DNA from 2 places in the Agarivorans aestuarii genome. Region 2 is predicted to be linked to the other one. Evidence: predicted binding sites of a transcription regulator. Region 2 holds the regulator's gene; the other holds the start of a gene.
What was found. Region 2 encodes FNR, which switches genes on or off when oxygen is low (the NO sensors DNR and NnrR bind a similar motif). Its sites were predicted from a motif close to TTGATCTAGATCAA; they were not measured.
Positions count from the first base shown of each region.

Region 1: apt (adenine phosphoribosyltransferase) is a predicted target of FNR. The motif match lies at 3,108-3,121, and genes of this name have one in related genera.

Region 1 covers NZ_AP023033.1:1,965,713-1,973,167, reverse strand. The annotation lists gene dnaX (DNA polymerase III subunit gamma/tau) at 1-2,282, opposite strand, end outside; gene apt (adenine phosphoribosyltransferase) at 2,297-2,842, opposite strand; gene K5609_RS09170 (tRNA-dihydrouridine synthase) at 3,276-4,217, shown strand; gene K5609_RS09165 (TraR/DksA family transcriptional regulator) at 4,398-4,772, shown strand; gene K5609_RS09160 (porin) at 4,833-5,849, opposite strand; gene K5609_RS09155 (porin) at 6,235-7,221, opposite strand.
Region 2 covers NZ_AP023033.1:2,321,999-2,329,453, reverse strand. The annotation lists gene K5609_RS10870 (glucosaminidase domain-containing protein) at 1-628, shown strand, start outside; gene ttcA (tRNA 2-thiocytidine(32) synthetase TtcA) at 625-1,521, opposite strand; gene uspE (universal stress protein UspE) at 1,602-2,534, opposite strand; gene fnr (fumarate/nitrate reduction transcriptional regulator Fnr) at 2,671-3,414, opposite strand; gene K5609_RS10850 (sulfite exporter TauE/SafE family protein) at 3,483-4,154, opposite strand; gene ccoS (cbb3-type cytochrome oxidase assembly protein CcoS) at 4,132-4,305, opposite strand; gene K5609_RS10840 (heavy metal translocating P-type ATPase) at 4,302-6,689, opposite strand; gene K5609_RS10835 (FixH family protein) at 6,679-7,218, opposite strand; gene ccoP (cytochrome-c oxidase, cbb3-type subunit III) at 7,246-7,455, opposite strand, start outside.

The sequences.
Region 1 (7,455 bases), 360 kb from region 2:
TCTAATTCTGCACCAAAGCGTTGCTGTAATACTTGGATATTAGGATCACCCAATAACCTATCAATGGCTGCATTGGTATTTTTTTGATGAAGTAACTGTGCCAACTCTAAAGGTGTTTTGCCATTTGGGCTTTCACCAACATTAATTTCTAGCTCTATACCCTGTTGCAAACATGCGTTCAATTGCTGATTTAGCTCTGCTACCGAGCTGGGCTTAGGCAAATGAGATAACTGAGGCTTTAGCAGCAACGTTACGGTACTGCCATCCAATTTATAGAGGGAGTTAATCGCAATTTGTCGAGCGATAGGTCCAAGTTCCATAAACTTAACCATCTCAGACCAACGTTCGTCATTATCACTGGTGCTAGCGCTAAACTTGACTGACTCTTCAACAACCACCACTTGAGTGGCTTGCTGATTATTGTCTGCTTGGTTGTTTTCAGCCTCACTATTGATCGGCTCTCTCGGCGCTTGTTGAGCTAGATTTGGCGTTTTAGTGCTGGAGGCGCCCGCCTCTTTAGACTTTTTTTCGGACTTTCCTCGCCCACGTAGCTGGCTTCTTAACTGCAATAAAGATGCTGTTTCTTCTTTAGCCGGTGCTTGAGGTACATCTAATGGAGCAGACTTAGGCAATGCAGCCGGTAAGTCCTGAACTTGATATTCGGCAGCGTAATTAGGCTCTTCATATTCTGCGTCAGCATTCATCTCAGCAAACTGAGCATAATAACTATCATCAACCGTTGCTTGATCTGCACTAACAGCGGCTTGCTTGGTGTTGGCCTGAGGAGCAGCTTGAGTTGATGAAGGTGGTGTTTGGGAAGGCGCCGGATGGCTTGCCACTGGTGGCCTATTCCCTATACCCGCTTCTGCTGCTGGCTCTACAGGGCTGACAGCATCCTGTGGTGATGCAACTTGTTCAACTTGCTGTTGCTGTTGCTGTTGCTGTTGCTGTTGCTCAGAATTATCACCACGCAACTGATTTTTTAGCTTAGCAATGCTCTGCTCTCGCTGCACTACCCGCTCGTCTTTATCAACGGGAGTAGGTGCCTTATTCCTAGCATGTGAAACCGCAGGAGTTGTAGGCATTTCATAGCCTTGCTGGGTGGCTTGCTCAATAATCTCTTGCTGTTCTTTAACTAAACTCTTATCAGCTAAATCTGAAGTGTTTGGGCCACTTTCGCTAGTAGTCGTTGGCGTCGAGACCTCGGCCTGCTCAGCAGGCTGGAAAGCCAACATTCGCAACACGGTCATTTCAAAGCCGCTACGCGGACTCGGCGCGTAAGCAAAATCTCGCTTACCAGTGATAGCTATTTGATACAGAAGTTGGACTAACTGAGCATCTACCTGCTCTGCAAGCATTTGAATTGTTTCATCATGCTGACTTGCTGGTAGCACCTGCGCCATCGCTACTTTATGAATAATCTCAGCTAATTGTTGATGCAAGTGCTCGTAATCAGGCGACATACTCGCTAACTCTGAGATTTTGCTGAATACCGATTCTGTTTGTCCGGCAACGACATGACAAAGAAGCTGACGTAACTGATGAGGATCTAACACTCCCAACATATTAAGTACTTGCTGGTAGGCTAGCTCTTTGTTAGACAAGGCTAACGCTTGATCAGTTAAGCTCAAGGCATCTCGCATACTGCCATCGGCGGCATGCGCTAACGCGGTAAGTGCTGCTGGCTGATATTGGCGCTGTTCAGCATCCAAAATATGCGCAAGTTGCTGAGAAATTTGCTCTTCGCTTAGCGCTTTTAACTGAAATTGCAAGCAGCGAGATAATACCGTTACTGGCAACTTTTGCGGATCGGTGGTTGCCAGCAAAAACTTAACGTGCTCTGGTGGCTCTTCTAAGGTTTTTAACAGCGCATTAAAGCTATGGCGAGACAACATATGTACTTCGTCAATCAAGTACACCTTATAGCGCCCTTTGGCTGGGCTATATTGTACGTTGTCTAGCAGATCACGAGTATCTTCTACTTTGGTGCGTGAGGCGGCATCAATTTCCAACAAGTCAACAAAGTTACCTTGGTCAACCTCCACACAATTACTGCACTTACCACAAGGATTAGAAGAGACTCCAAGCTCACAATTGAGGCTTTTAGCAAACAAGCGCGCAATGGTAGTTTTACCGACACCACGAGTGCCACTAAACAAGTAGGCGTGGTGCAGGCGCTGCTGATCCAAAGAGTTTATCAAGCCTGCTAATACATGTTGCTGGGCAACCACTTGCTGGAATGTTTTTGGCCGCCATTTTCTCGCTAGGGCTTGATAATTCATTAAATGCTGTTGTCCTATTCGCCTTCGAACTCAACTAGATAAGTTGATTCTACTCCGAGTGTCGTTAATTTCTGTGCGCCAGGTAAGTCTACCAAATTAATAACAAAGGCCGCATAGTTGATTTCTCCACCGAGTTGGCGAATCAACTTAACCGACGCTTCAGCAGTTCCGCCAGTTGCAATTAAATCATCAACCAACAGTACTTTGTCACCAGGTTGAATAGCGTCGGTATGGATCTCTAAGGTATCCATTCCATATTCAAGTTCGTAGCTTTCGCCAATGACTTCACGAGGCAACTTGCCAGGTTTACGAACTGGAATAAAGCCAACCCCTAAAGCCAGCGCTAACGGCGCTCCAAAAATGAACCCTCTCGCTTCTGTGCCAACAATTTTAGTGATGCCGAGATTTTCAAAACGCTGTTGCCACTCATGAATAACCAAGGCAAAAGCCTTAGGATCTTCAATTAAACTGGTAACATCCCTAAACAATATCCCCTCTTTTGGGTAATTAGGGATAGTTTTAATTGCGTTCTTTATATACTCAAGATTAGCGCTGCTCATACCGGCTTCCATTTTCCAAAAAAAACGCCCAAACAGGATGGGCGTATTTACAATCTTTAATTATCTCAGTTTATGGCAATAAAGCAACGCAGTGCTAAGCTAGATAATAGCTAAAAACTAAGCAAACATTTTTAGTAGAGACAAGCTCAAAGGTAAGGTTGGCAACAGCAAAGCTACTACAAAACCTAGGAAATAGAATACGTTATAATCTTCTTTAAACTGCTGGTCCATCTAAACTTCACCTTTAAACTAAATTCAATCAACATTGATCTAAATCAATTATACGTGAGCATCATCTCTACAAACACCCAGCAAAAACATGGAAATAAACTGAGCAACTAACATATCTAGGAAGATAGTTTACCTTGCTAATTTGCTAGCGGGAGACGCCGCAAACCGTTAGAATGGCCGCTTTTTCAAACCAAGGTTTACTATGCGCGTAGTTTTAGCCCCAATGGAAGGTGTCGCAGATGCTTCCATGCGCCAGCTTTTGTCTAGTTGTGGTGGCTACGACTGGTGCGTAACAGAGTTCATTCGTGTTACTGACGTAGCCCTGCCCGACAAAGTATTCTACAAGTACTGCCCGGAACTACAGGAGCAAGGTTTAATAGCAGGCCACACCCCGGTTAGAGTACAGCTGTTAGGCCAGCATCCTAGTCCCATGGCAGAAAATGCGGTAAGAGCTATCGAACTTGGCTCTCATGGTTTAGATCTAAACTTTGGCTGCCCCAGCAATACTGTTACTGGAAGCTGCGGTGGTGCCTCTATGTTAAAAGCCCCTCAGTCGATTTATGATGTTGTAAGTGAAGTAAGAAAAGCCGTACCCAAGCAGCATATTGTATCTGCCAAAATTCGCTTAGGTTGGGAAAACAAAGATGACTGTTTTGATATTGTACAAGCTGTGCAAGAAGCAGGCGCCAATGAGCTAACCATTCATGCTAGGACCAAGCTCGACGGTTACAAAGCGCCAGCGCATTGGCACTATATAAAGCAAGTTAAACAGCAGTTCTCTATTCCTATTATTGCTAATGGAGAAGTTTGGAACCGAGAAAACTACTTACAGTGCAAAGAAGCCAGCGATTGTGAAGATGTAATGATTGGCCGCGGCGCACTTACTATTCCGAACCTTGCTAAAGTAGTACGAGGTGACGAAGAACCATTGCCTTGGTCAGCAGTGATTGAGCTACTCATCCGCTATTCTCAACACGAAATCACCAGTGAAAAAGCCAAGTACTACCAAAGCCGGGTGAAACAGTGGTTAAGATATCTTTCTGGCTACTACACCGAAGCCGACGATCTATTTCGCAACATCAGAGTATTAAAAGATACCAATTCTATTGTTAAGCAAATCCGCTTACAGCAATGCAAAGATTGACCTTTCCTTAAGCTTGGCTTTACGTTTCTTCGCACTATTTGCTCATATTCTGTATTAGATCAACAAAACCCTAATAAAAGTAGTTATATAGCTTTTTAGTGTTTCGTTTTGATTCACATCATATCTCGGGGTTAGACCCGGTGTTTATACTGCTAGCTCATTTAATAATTGGGCTTAAACGTGGAATTTAGAGATTATCAGTTGCGACTCACGCAACAATTAGAGCAGTTAAAGTCTGAAATAATCTCAATTTTAACTGCCTCAGAAAAAACCAGTTTAAAACTAACAGCTGACAAATTGCAGTCTTTAACTAACGAAGAACTTATTGACCAGGCCCTGAAATTGCAGCTCTCAGAGCTAACGACTCAGTTAAAACAATTACAAAGGGTTGACGCAGCACTTTGCCAAATAGACTTAGGTTTATATGGTTTGTGTAGCGACTGTGAAGAAGAGATTGAAATTAGCCGTTTAGAGAACGACCCAAGCACTCAACGCTGTCAACGCTGTAGTGACAAACACCGTATGTTTAAGCGGCGCGAAAGTTTCGCACTTTAACCAGTAAATACAAAAAGGCCACCCTTAGGTGGCCTTTTTACTTCCATCTTCTTAGAAGAATTAGAAGTTGTAACGTACACCCACAGCTAAGCGGTTGTCGTCTTCTTTAGCACCAGATACAGACTTAGTAGTCTCGTCTTGGTACTCGGTGTACAAAAGAACGTTGTTCCAATCGTACATTGCACCAACTAAAGCAGTTTTTAGGTCAGCAGAAGAGTTTTTGTCTTCTTGAACGTTCCAACCAGTGTAAAGCTGTAGACCCATGTCTAGCGTGTAAGCGAATACACCTTCGTGGCCGATAGCTTTGTCTGAAACAGTGTCTTTAGCGAAAGAAACGTGATTTTTGAATTCACCGTAAGAAACAGCAGCGTAGATAGGACCTTGGTTGTAACTAGCAGCTAAAGCGGTTAATTTGTTGTCACCAGTATCTAAAGTTGCTTTAGCAGATTCGGTACGGTTCATTTGGTGGTAAGTTGCACCAATGTTTAGGCCAAAATCAAAGTCGTAAGAAATAGCACCAGAGTAGCTGTCTTTGCGATCTTCAGTTTCGTCAGCGAACTGGTATTGACCGCTTAAATTAACACCGCCAAAGCTACCGTTGTATTGTAGTGCATCGTTAGCTCGAGCAGTACCTACTTTGTCACCGTTGTCGTAAATACCCATTGCGGTACCGCCGTAAACCCAAAATACATCGGTTACGCCAGTAACAGTGTAGTAAGTAGACCATTGCTTACCGTAAGAAACAGAACCGTAGTCTGCGTGGTCAACAGCAATGAAACCTAAACGGTTGAAGAAAGGAGAGTCGCTGTTACCACTTGGGTTGTCTAAACCGTATTCCATAGTAGCGCGAGCTGTAACGTTATCGCTCATTTTACGAGAGAAGTTTAGATTAATGCGTGAAGAGTTGTTTTCTGAACGAAGATCGCGCTCACCATCGTTGTTAGCAGACTCAACCATAAGGTTAAGGCGACCACCGATTGAAAATGCGTTTTCACCGTCGTTGTAAATTTCTTGAGCGTTAGTTGCACCAGTTGCAAATAATGCTGGGATTGCGATTGCTAGAATAGTCTTTTTCAATGTTCCACTGCCTATTTTGAGATTGATAATTTATCTCTTCCATGACCCATTCTTACATCCTTGGAATGGTTTCCCTGAGCAGTGAAGTCCTTCTCACGGCGGACATATTTGCTGATAATGAGAATGAAATCAACATTTTTTTGAAGTTTTTATGAACTTTTCTAGTTTTTTAAAACCACAATAGGCATCCTGGCGAAATAATCATCTAAATAATGTCTATTTTTTAACAAAATATTAAGTAACTTGAAGATTTAAAAAGGTTTTTAGAGAGGGGCTGCAGGCAAGACTAGAAGTTATTTGGTGTGGGGTAAAACTAAAAAAGCTCACCGAAGTGAGCTTTTTGTTTGGATACAACGCTTAATTAGCGTTCATCGCAACAATAAACTTAGAAGTTGTATTGTACTGCGATAGTCCACTCGTTGTCAGCGCCTTCAAGGCCATTGTTCAAGTACTCAGCCCATGCTTTCATGTTGCTGTTGAACTTGTATGCTGCACCAAGTTTGAATGCTTTAGCAGTATCGCCTTGGTCGCTAATTGAACCTTCAGCTTTTTGAGCAGCGTAACCGGTGTAAAGAGAAACAGCGTTGATGTCGTAAGAAGCTACTAGGTCGTAACCTTTAAGCTCTGCGTCACCCATCTCAGTACCTACATAAGCAGCGCCTAAGTATAGGTCTTCCCAAGAGTAAGTAGCAGATAGAGCCATGTTTTTCTTATCTTCGCCAGCAGCGAATTTTTCTACGTGGTAACCACCGTATAGACCAAGACCGAAGTCAAAGTTATAACCTAAAGTACCAGCGTAACCAGAATCAAGTTTCTCGTTAGTAGGTACAGAAGGTACACCTGAGTTAGGGTTACCTAGGTCAATTTTGAAGTTCTCATCGCGGAACTGGTAAGAAGCACCTACGTAGAACCCGCCAAACTCACCGTTGTATACGATTTGACCTTCTTGACGACCGTCTTCAATTAGGTTGAATGCTTCGTAACCGTAAGTGTTGAAGATATCGGTAGCGGCAACAGCTTGGTAGAAAGCAGTATCAGTTTGACCAAATACTACAGTACCAGCGTCATCAAATTCGAAACCAGCGTAAACGTGACGAGCAGAAAGCTGCTTAGCGTCTGAAGTGCTGTTTTCAGCACGGATTTGCCACTCACCACGAGCTAGACCAGATACGCCTGGAGCAATTTCAGATTTAGCTTTAAAACCGAAACGAGCAGAACCAACACCATCAGTGTCGTTACCATCGTTAGCGATATCGAATTGCATACGACCATATAGGTCAGCAGATACGCCGTCAGCGTCATATACAGTTGCAGCTTGTGCAGATGCTGCGAATAATGCTGGTATTGCTACCGCTAGAATTGTCTTTTTCATTTTTCCTGTGCCTTCTTAGCAATTAAACACTTGTTCCTTAAATTCCCTGTGCGACAGTGATTTCTCACTGTCTGGTCAATACATTATCAAGCTGAAAAATTTTTGCAATAAAAAATTGAACTTTTATAAAATCACGTAAAACCTTGTATCTACGTGCTTTTGGAGTGGTCAATCTACAATCAGGCACAATAAAAGAATGTATTAGAGATAAAAACGTGATCTAGCTCCAACAGT
Region 2 (7,455 bases):
AACTTTTACCAACTTTCTTACTCCGCTAATAGAAGCAAGCAATAGCAAAATATTACAGCAACGCTCAGAAGTGGAAGCTATAGCCGCAAAGTTAGCTAAGAGCTCAGCCCTCTCAAACAAACAGAAACAAACCTTAAACGAACTTGGTGAACTATATCGAGTAGAGCAATCACTGGATGCGAACACTCAAATACAACAATTGTTAGTTAAAGTTGATTTAATTCCACCAGCATTGGTATTGGCACAGGCGGCGAATGAATCTGCTTGGGGAACCTCGCGATTTGCTCGCGAAGGTAATAATTTATTTGGTCAATGGTGTTATAAAAAAGGCTGTGGTTTGGTTCCGTTAAACCGTAACGATGGTGCTAATCACGAAGTAAGAAGGTTTAATAGTGTGTATGAGTCTGTAAGCGTTTATATGAACAATTTAAACAGTCATCCAGCTTACAAAGGCTTCCAGCAGCAACGTAATCAAGCTCGTGCTAGCGGAGAATTAAATGCGATAGAGCTCGCGACTCAACTGAGTAGTTATTCTGAACGCGGTCAAGCCTACGTTGAAGAGTTACAGCAAATGATGAGGGTTAACCAAAAAATTTGGCCAACCCGCACACCGATTATAGCGGGTTAAAGCTCAACAACTTGCACAATACCAGCCTGGCTTTGTTGGCTTGGCTGGTCTTCTAACTCTGGAGCATCAAAGCCAATGTCACCACCATCAATAACCCCGCTATCACGAGTTATTGATTTAAAGTCGAACTGTTGATGGTCTAGTAAGTGTGAAGGCACAACATTTTGAACAGACCTAAACATTGATTCAATTCGACCAGGAAATCGCTTTTCCCAGTCATTTAGCATTTGTTTAATTGCCTGACGTTGTAGGTTTTCCTGTGAACCACAAAGGTTACAGGGGATGATAGGAAAAGATTTTAGCTCAGCATATTTTTCCATATCGCTTTCTTTGCAATAGGCCATCGGGCGAATAACCACATGCTTACCATCATCGCTAACAAGTTTTGGTGGCATGGTTTTAAGCTTGCCGCCATGGAACATGTTTAAGAATAGCGTTTCTAGAATATCGTCACGGTGATGGCCAAGGGCTATTTTTGTAGCGCCAAGCTCAGTAGCCGTTCGATACAATATTCCACGGCGCAAACGCGAGCATAACGAGCAGGTTGTCTTACCTTCTGGGATCTTATCTTTAACAATCGAGTAAGTATCTTCTTCTACTATTTTGTATTCAATACCTAGGCCGTCAAGGTACTCGGGTAATATGTGCTCTGGGAAGCCCGGTTGTTTTTGGTCTAAATTAACGGCAACAATATCAAAGTGTATCGGGGCATGAGCACGCAAGTTCATTAGTATGTCTAGCATTGCATAACTGTCTTTACCACCAGATAAACAAACCATTACCTTGTCACCATCTTCAATCATATTGTAGTCGGCAATTGCCTGACCAACATGACGACGAAGTCGCTTTTGTAGTTTGTTGTGGTTGTATTGTTGTTTTGCTGTAACTGACATAGTGTGTTCCCAATAAAAAAGCGGGGCTATTATATAACCCCGCTTTGCTTAAGCAATGTTTTACGTTAGTTAAGCACTATCTATTTTTGAAAAGGACTCACAAAGTTTTGCGGTTTAAGCGCCAATAAATCACAGTCTAATTGGTCAATAACATGTTCAGCTGTATTACCAATAAGTGCCGCACTAAAGCCGCTTCTGCCAGAGGTGCCTAATATAACGATTTCAGCATCTATATCGTTTGCCACCTCGGGGATAACGTCATCGGGTAAGCCTTCTTCTAGATGTGTAGTAACCGCTTGTTCAAATTGTTCTTCTACAAACTTATTGAGTGCGGTTTTGTGGAACTCCATGACGTTCTTGTTGTACTTAAGCGGGTCAAAATCTGGTAACTCTATGGCAATATTCACCGGAGCTGCTGGATAGGCAGTAACTACATGTAAATTAGCATCGAGTAACTTGCTTAGATCTTTTGCTTCATTTGCTATTCGTTCATTTAACTTGTGATGCTCTTCGTCTTCGGCACCAGCGTGTATCGCAGCAACGATCTTGCCTTCCGTTGGCCAATCATGCTCTTTTACCATCAATACTGGCGTAGGGCATTTGCGCAAAATGTGCCAATCGTTAGGTGTGAAAATAATAGACTGTAAAGTTGGGTGGGGGTGTGTCGCTTTCACCACTAGGTCGTGACCAAAGTCGAGTACTTCTTCAATGACACTTTCGTATAATCGATTATTCCAAACTACCTTAGTTTCTATTTCTATACCAGCGGTGTTTGTTGCAGCAATTACTTCATTTAACCAAACATTACGCTCCTCTATAACGCCTGAGCGCATTGCTTCACGTTCTTCGCCTGAGAGCATGGAGGTCATTTCGTAAGAAAAGTCATAAATAGTGAGTAGAGCTTTGATTTTTGCCTTGTCTTCTTTTTGTGCAAGAAACACTGCACGAGACAAAGCCGCCTGGGTGTCGTGAAGGGGGTCGATAACCACCAAAATATTACGATACTTAATCATAAAGCAGCTCCTAGAATCGTCTGGAATAGCTACTTAACTTTAGCTCATTTTGTAGGAAATAAATTAGAGATAGTTAACACTGACCTAGATTTTTTTACCATAGATTGATGTAAATCAGGTCAGTGTTATTAGATACTTAGCTTTGTTTGGTACCAGCTAGTTGGCGGAGAGCGTCTCGGTCTGTTATTGAGATATACTTGCCTTTTACTCCAATCATATCTGCTTTTTGGAAACGACCAAGTAAACGGGAGATGGTTTCTACAGTTAGCCCTAAATAGTTGCCGATATCACCACGCGTCATTGTTAAACGAAACTCTCTAGGCGAGAAGCCTCGTTCAGAAAATCGTTGCGATAAACCGTTAAAGGCAGCTAAGCGTTCTTCAGCATTTTTCTTGCTTAGTAACAAAATCATCTCTTGGTCTGCAACAATTTCGTTACTCATTAAGCGCATCATTTGACGGCGTAATTTTGGCATGGTGGCAGACAATTCATCCATGGTATCAAACGGAATTTCACATACCATCGATGTCTCTAGCGCTTGCGCAAAACTAGGGTGTTCTTGGTTATTAATGGCATCGAAACCAACTAAATCTCCAGCTAAATGAAAACCGGTAATTTGTTCATCACCTTGCTCGGTAATGGTATAGGACTTAATTGTGCCAGAGCGGATGGCGTATAAGCTTTTTAACTTATCACCAGCAGCAAATATTTCTTCACCTTTCTGTATAGGCTTTTTACGCTCAATAATACTATCTAAGCGATCTAGCTCTGTCTCGTTAAGAGAGAAAGGGATACATAACTGGGCGATACTGCAATCTTGGCAGTGGATTTCACATCCACCAGTTTGGATTCTTTGACTAGCTTTTGGGTTAATGCTCATACTCAAACTATGCTATAGGAGTTCGAGGCAATTCTACTCTTTATGTAATAAGTTTTCTAGATCTATTGCTACAACAATGTAACAACTTGGTAGATCCCCAGACATAAAACACTCAATCCTGAAAACACTTGTAATATTCGATTTGTCATTAGTTTAGTCAATTGTTGGCCCAGTAATACAGCCAGCAACATCACACTAAATGTACCTAAACCAAAACTAAACATCACGCCTGCTCCGTTTAGCCAATGTGCTTGGCTAGCACTTAATACCAGAGTTGAATATACCAAACCACAAGGTAGCCAACCCCATAACATGCCTAAAGGTAGGCTGGCTACTGGATGTTGTAGTGCTAACATCTTACTTGCCCTAGGTTGTACCTTTGACCATAAACCTTTTCCAAGTTGTTCTAGGGGAGTAAGAATGGACCACCAACGAGTAAGGTGGATGCCCAGTAAGATGAGCATTATTGCAGCAAACCATTGCAAACCAACCAACATATAAACCGAGCGATGAACTTGGCTAATGGCTTGAATAGAGCCGGCAACAATAGCACCGGCAATCGAGTAGCTTAGGATGCGGCCTAGGTTAAAACCGATACTTACTAAAAACTTATTGGAGGAATTGTTTGCGCGAGACCCTAAGATGCAAGCGATGCCGCCACACATTGCTATGCAGTGCGTGGCGCCTAATAAACCAGTGATAAATGCAGCAGCAAAATCAGCTTGGGCGATCATCGTCATGTTTGCTCTTATTTTTATCGTCAAACAGTATGTTGATACCTTGGCGGTCTAAGTCTTCGAATTGTTCGCTTTTAACAGCCCAGAAAAAAATACCAATTCCTACACATACAAAGATGAGGGCGATGGGGATCAAGACAAATATAATACTCATTGCTTGTTTAACCTTAAGGAATTAGTGAGTACCGCCAGGGATGATAACGACATGCCAATAGCGGCCATATAGGGTGTAACTATACCTGCTACTGCCAAGGGCAATATCAGGGCATTATACCCCAAGGCCCACGCGAGGTTTTGCGCAATAATCTTTTTTGTCTTTTTAGCAAGGTCCATTGCAGTAAGTAAGGTAGTAAGTTTGCTGCCGAGCAACACCGCGTCTGCACTAGATTTTGCGATGTCGGTGCCTAAACCCATAGCAACCGACAGCGGTGCAGCAGCCAAAACTGGGCCGTCGTTTACTCCATCGCCAAGCATTAACAGGTGAGGGGACTTTTGCGTTTTAGTTCTAACCACTTCAAGTTTTTGCTGAGGTAAAGCGCCGCTGGAGATGTCGGTGATATGTAACTGTTTTGCAACATATTCCACTTGTGCAGAGTCATCTCCAGTTAACATTGAAAGCGAGATGTCTCGAGTTTTTAAACCTTGAGAAAACCTAACAGCGTCTTTTTTGATGGTATCTGAAAGATAAACTCTGGCAGCTAACTTATCATCGACCATTAATACTAGTTCGAGCATTCCAGCTTTTGGTTCGGCTGGTTGACCACAAAAGGACGCTTTACCTAGTTTGAGCTGTAAGCCTTTTACCTCTCCACTTAAACCTAAGCCAGTATGGTGTTCTATATTTTTTGCCGTGTAGCTCTGGTATTCGCTAAAGGCATTGGCAATTGGATGGGAGCTTTGTGCTTCTAAAGCACCAATCAAGTTAAGCGTTGTCGTCTCATCAACATCATCACGGGTATTAACGTGTTTAATTTGTAGCTTGCCCTCGGTAAGTGTTCCTGTTTTATCAGATACCACTGACGTGACTTTAGCCAGGCTTTCTAATACGTGCCCACGTTTAACCAATAAGCCTGTTTTAGACAATTTATGGGTGGCCGCTGTCAATGCAGCAGGTGTTGCTAACGATAAGGCGCAGGGGCAAGTAGCAACTAAAACAGCAAGGGTAATCCAAAAGGCATCTTCTGGTGAATGAAAATGCCAGTAGGTGTAGGTGAGCGCGGCGATCACCAGCAAACCAAAAACAAAATAGCGGGCTACGCTATCGGCTATTGTTGCTATCTTAGGTTTTTCGCTTTGCGCCTGCTCTTGTAAACGCATGATATTAGCGATAAAGGTATTTTGCGATACCGCTTCTACTTCTAAATGAACAGTTTGTTCATGGTTAATCGTACCGGCAAATACCTTGTCACCGTGCTTTTTAGTAATAGGTAGTGATTCGCCAGTAAGTGAAGACTCATCAAATTCACTTTCTCCAAACACCACTTGTCCATCGGCTGGCACCACCTCGCCAGGCAAAATGACGATGATGTCTGAATGTTTAAGCTGGCTCGCTGCAACCTTTTGTTGTTGACCGGACTCATCAATCCGCATAGCCAACTTAGGCACTAACTTAAGCATATTAGAGCTGGTTTCACTGGCCTTGCGTCTAGCACGCAACTCGAGCAAACGGCCAAGCAATAACAAAAATGTGAACATAGAAACCGATTCAAAATAGACTTCACCAGTGCCGTTTACCGTGGCATACAGTGACGCACTATAAGCGCCTAATAATGCAATGGACACTGGTACATCCATATTGAGAGTTTTCGCTTTGAGGCTTCGGTAAGCACCAAAATAAAAAGGCTGAGCCGAGAATAGCAACACTGGGGTTGCCATGATTAAGCTCACCCAGCGAAAGTAATCTCGATAGATAAGCTCCATGTCATCAAACAGATCACCATATAGCGCAATGGCAAACATCATTACTTGCATGGTGGCTAGTCCGGCTACACCAAGTTTTAGCAAATGGCTACGGTATAACTTGCGATCTATTTCTTCTTGCTTATCAGTTTGAAAGGGAGTGGCGTTATAACCAAGTTTTTGCACACTTTGCAGTAGCTGGCTTAACTTAACGTGCTGGTCATCCCACACAAGCGTCGCACGTTGGGTGGTCGAGTTCACATGAATTTTCTGAACACCGGGAATATGCAATAATTGCTTTTCGATTAACCAAGCGCAAGCAGCACAGGCAATGCCTTCGATTGAGAGTAAAACCTCTTTGCTGTTTTCGTTTTGTGCAACAAACTCTAGCTGAACGCTTTCGTCATCATATTCCAACATTTTAACTAAGGCGTCTGGGACTAAGCCTTGAGCACTTGGTGCCGCAGCTGTCCTATGTTGGTAATAGTCTTCTAAACCACTTTCAATAATTGTTTGCGCAACGGCAGCACAACCTTGGCAGCACATTGCTTGAGAGCTACCGAGAATTGAAACATGTAGATTTACACCTTTGGGAATAACTTCGTTACAGTGAAAACACAGGCCTTGATTACTTGCCATCTATTTCTTCTGCGTTGTAAAGCGGGAGTTGTAATTCTTCCTGTAATCTCCAGGAATCATCCATTGGACTAACACGAATAAACCAGCGGCCAGAGTCATTTAAGTCATCGCCAAAGCGGTAGCGACCGTTACCATCAGCAGTAACGACATAACTGCGGTCATTTTTTGCGAGAGTTTTATGCGCTAATTCAATTTTGAGTGGTTGGTTTTTTAAGGATTCAGGCAAGGACATATCCAATACCAAACCGTTGGTGGCTGGTGAAACAGATGCTTTGATCCCCAATTGAGCCGCTTTTTCAATTAACGACAAGTCAGCGTTAATTGCTTTACCTTTTTTGTAGTAAGACTCAACCACCATGTCGTTGTTAGTTGTAGCAGCAATATAAAAAGTAGTTAGGCTAGCAACTACAGCAGCCGTAGGCAGCGCAATTAAAAACCACGGCCAAAATTGTTTATACCAAGCTTGTTGCATAACAGCATACTTCCATTCACAAGGGGGGCTTAAATATAACAAAAAAAAGCGACGCATAGGCGTCGCTTTTTATAAATTTTAAGTCTATTCGCTCTTAGAAAGCTGATAAACGTAGGCAGAAATAAGCTGGATCTTATCTTCTCCTAGAATATCCTTCCAAGCTGGCATTACACCGTTACGACCGTAGCGTAGGGTTTCTTCAACAGCACGACGTGAACCACCGTATAACCAAATACCATTGGTCAAATTAGGTGCGCCAAGCGTTTGATTACCGGTACCATCAGCGCCGTGACA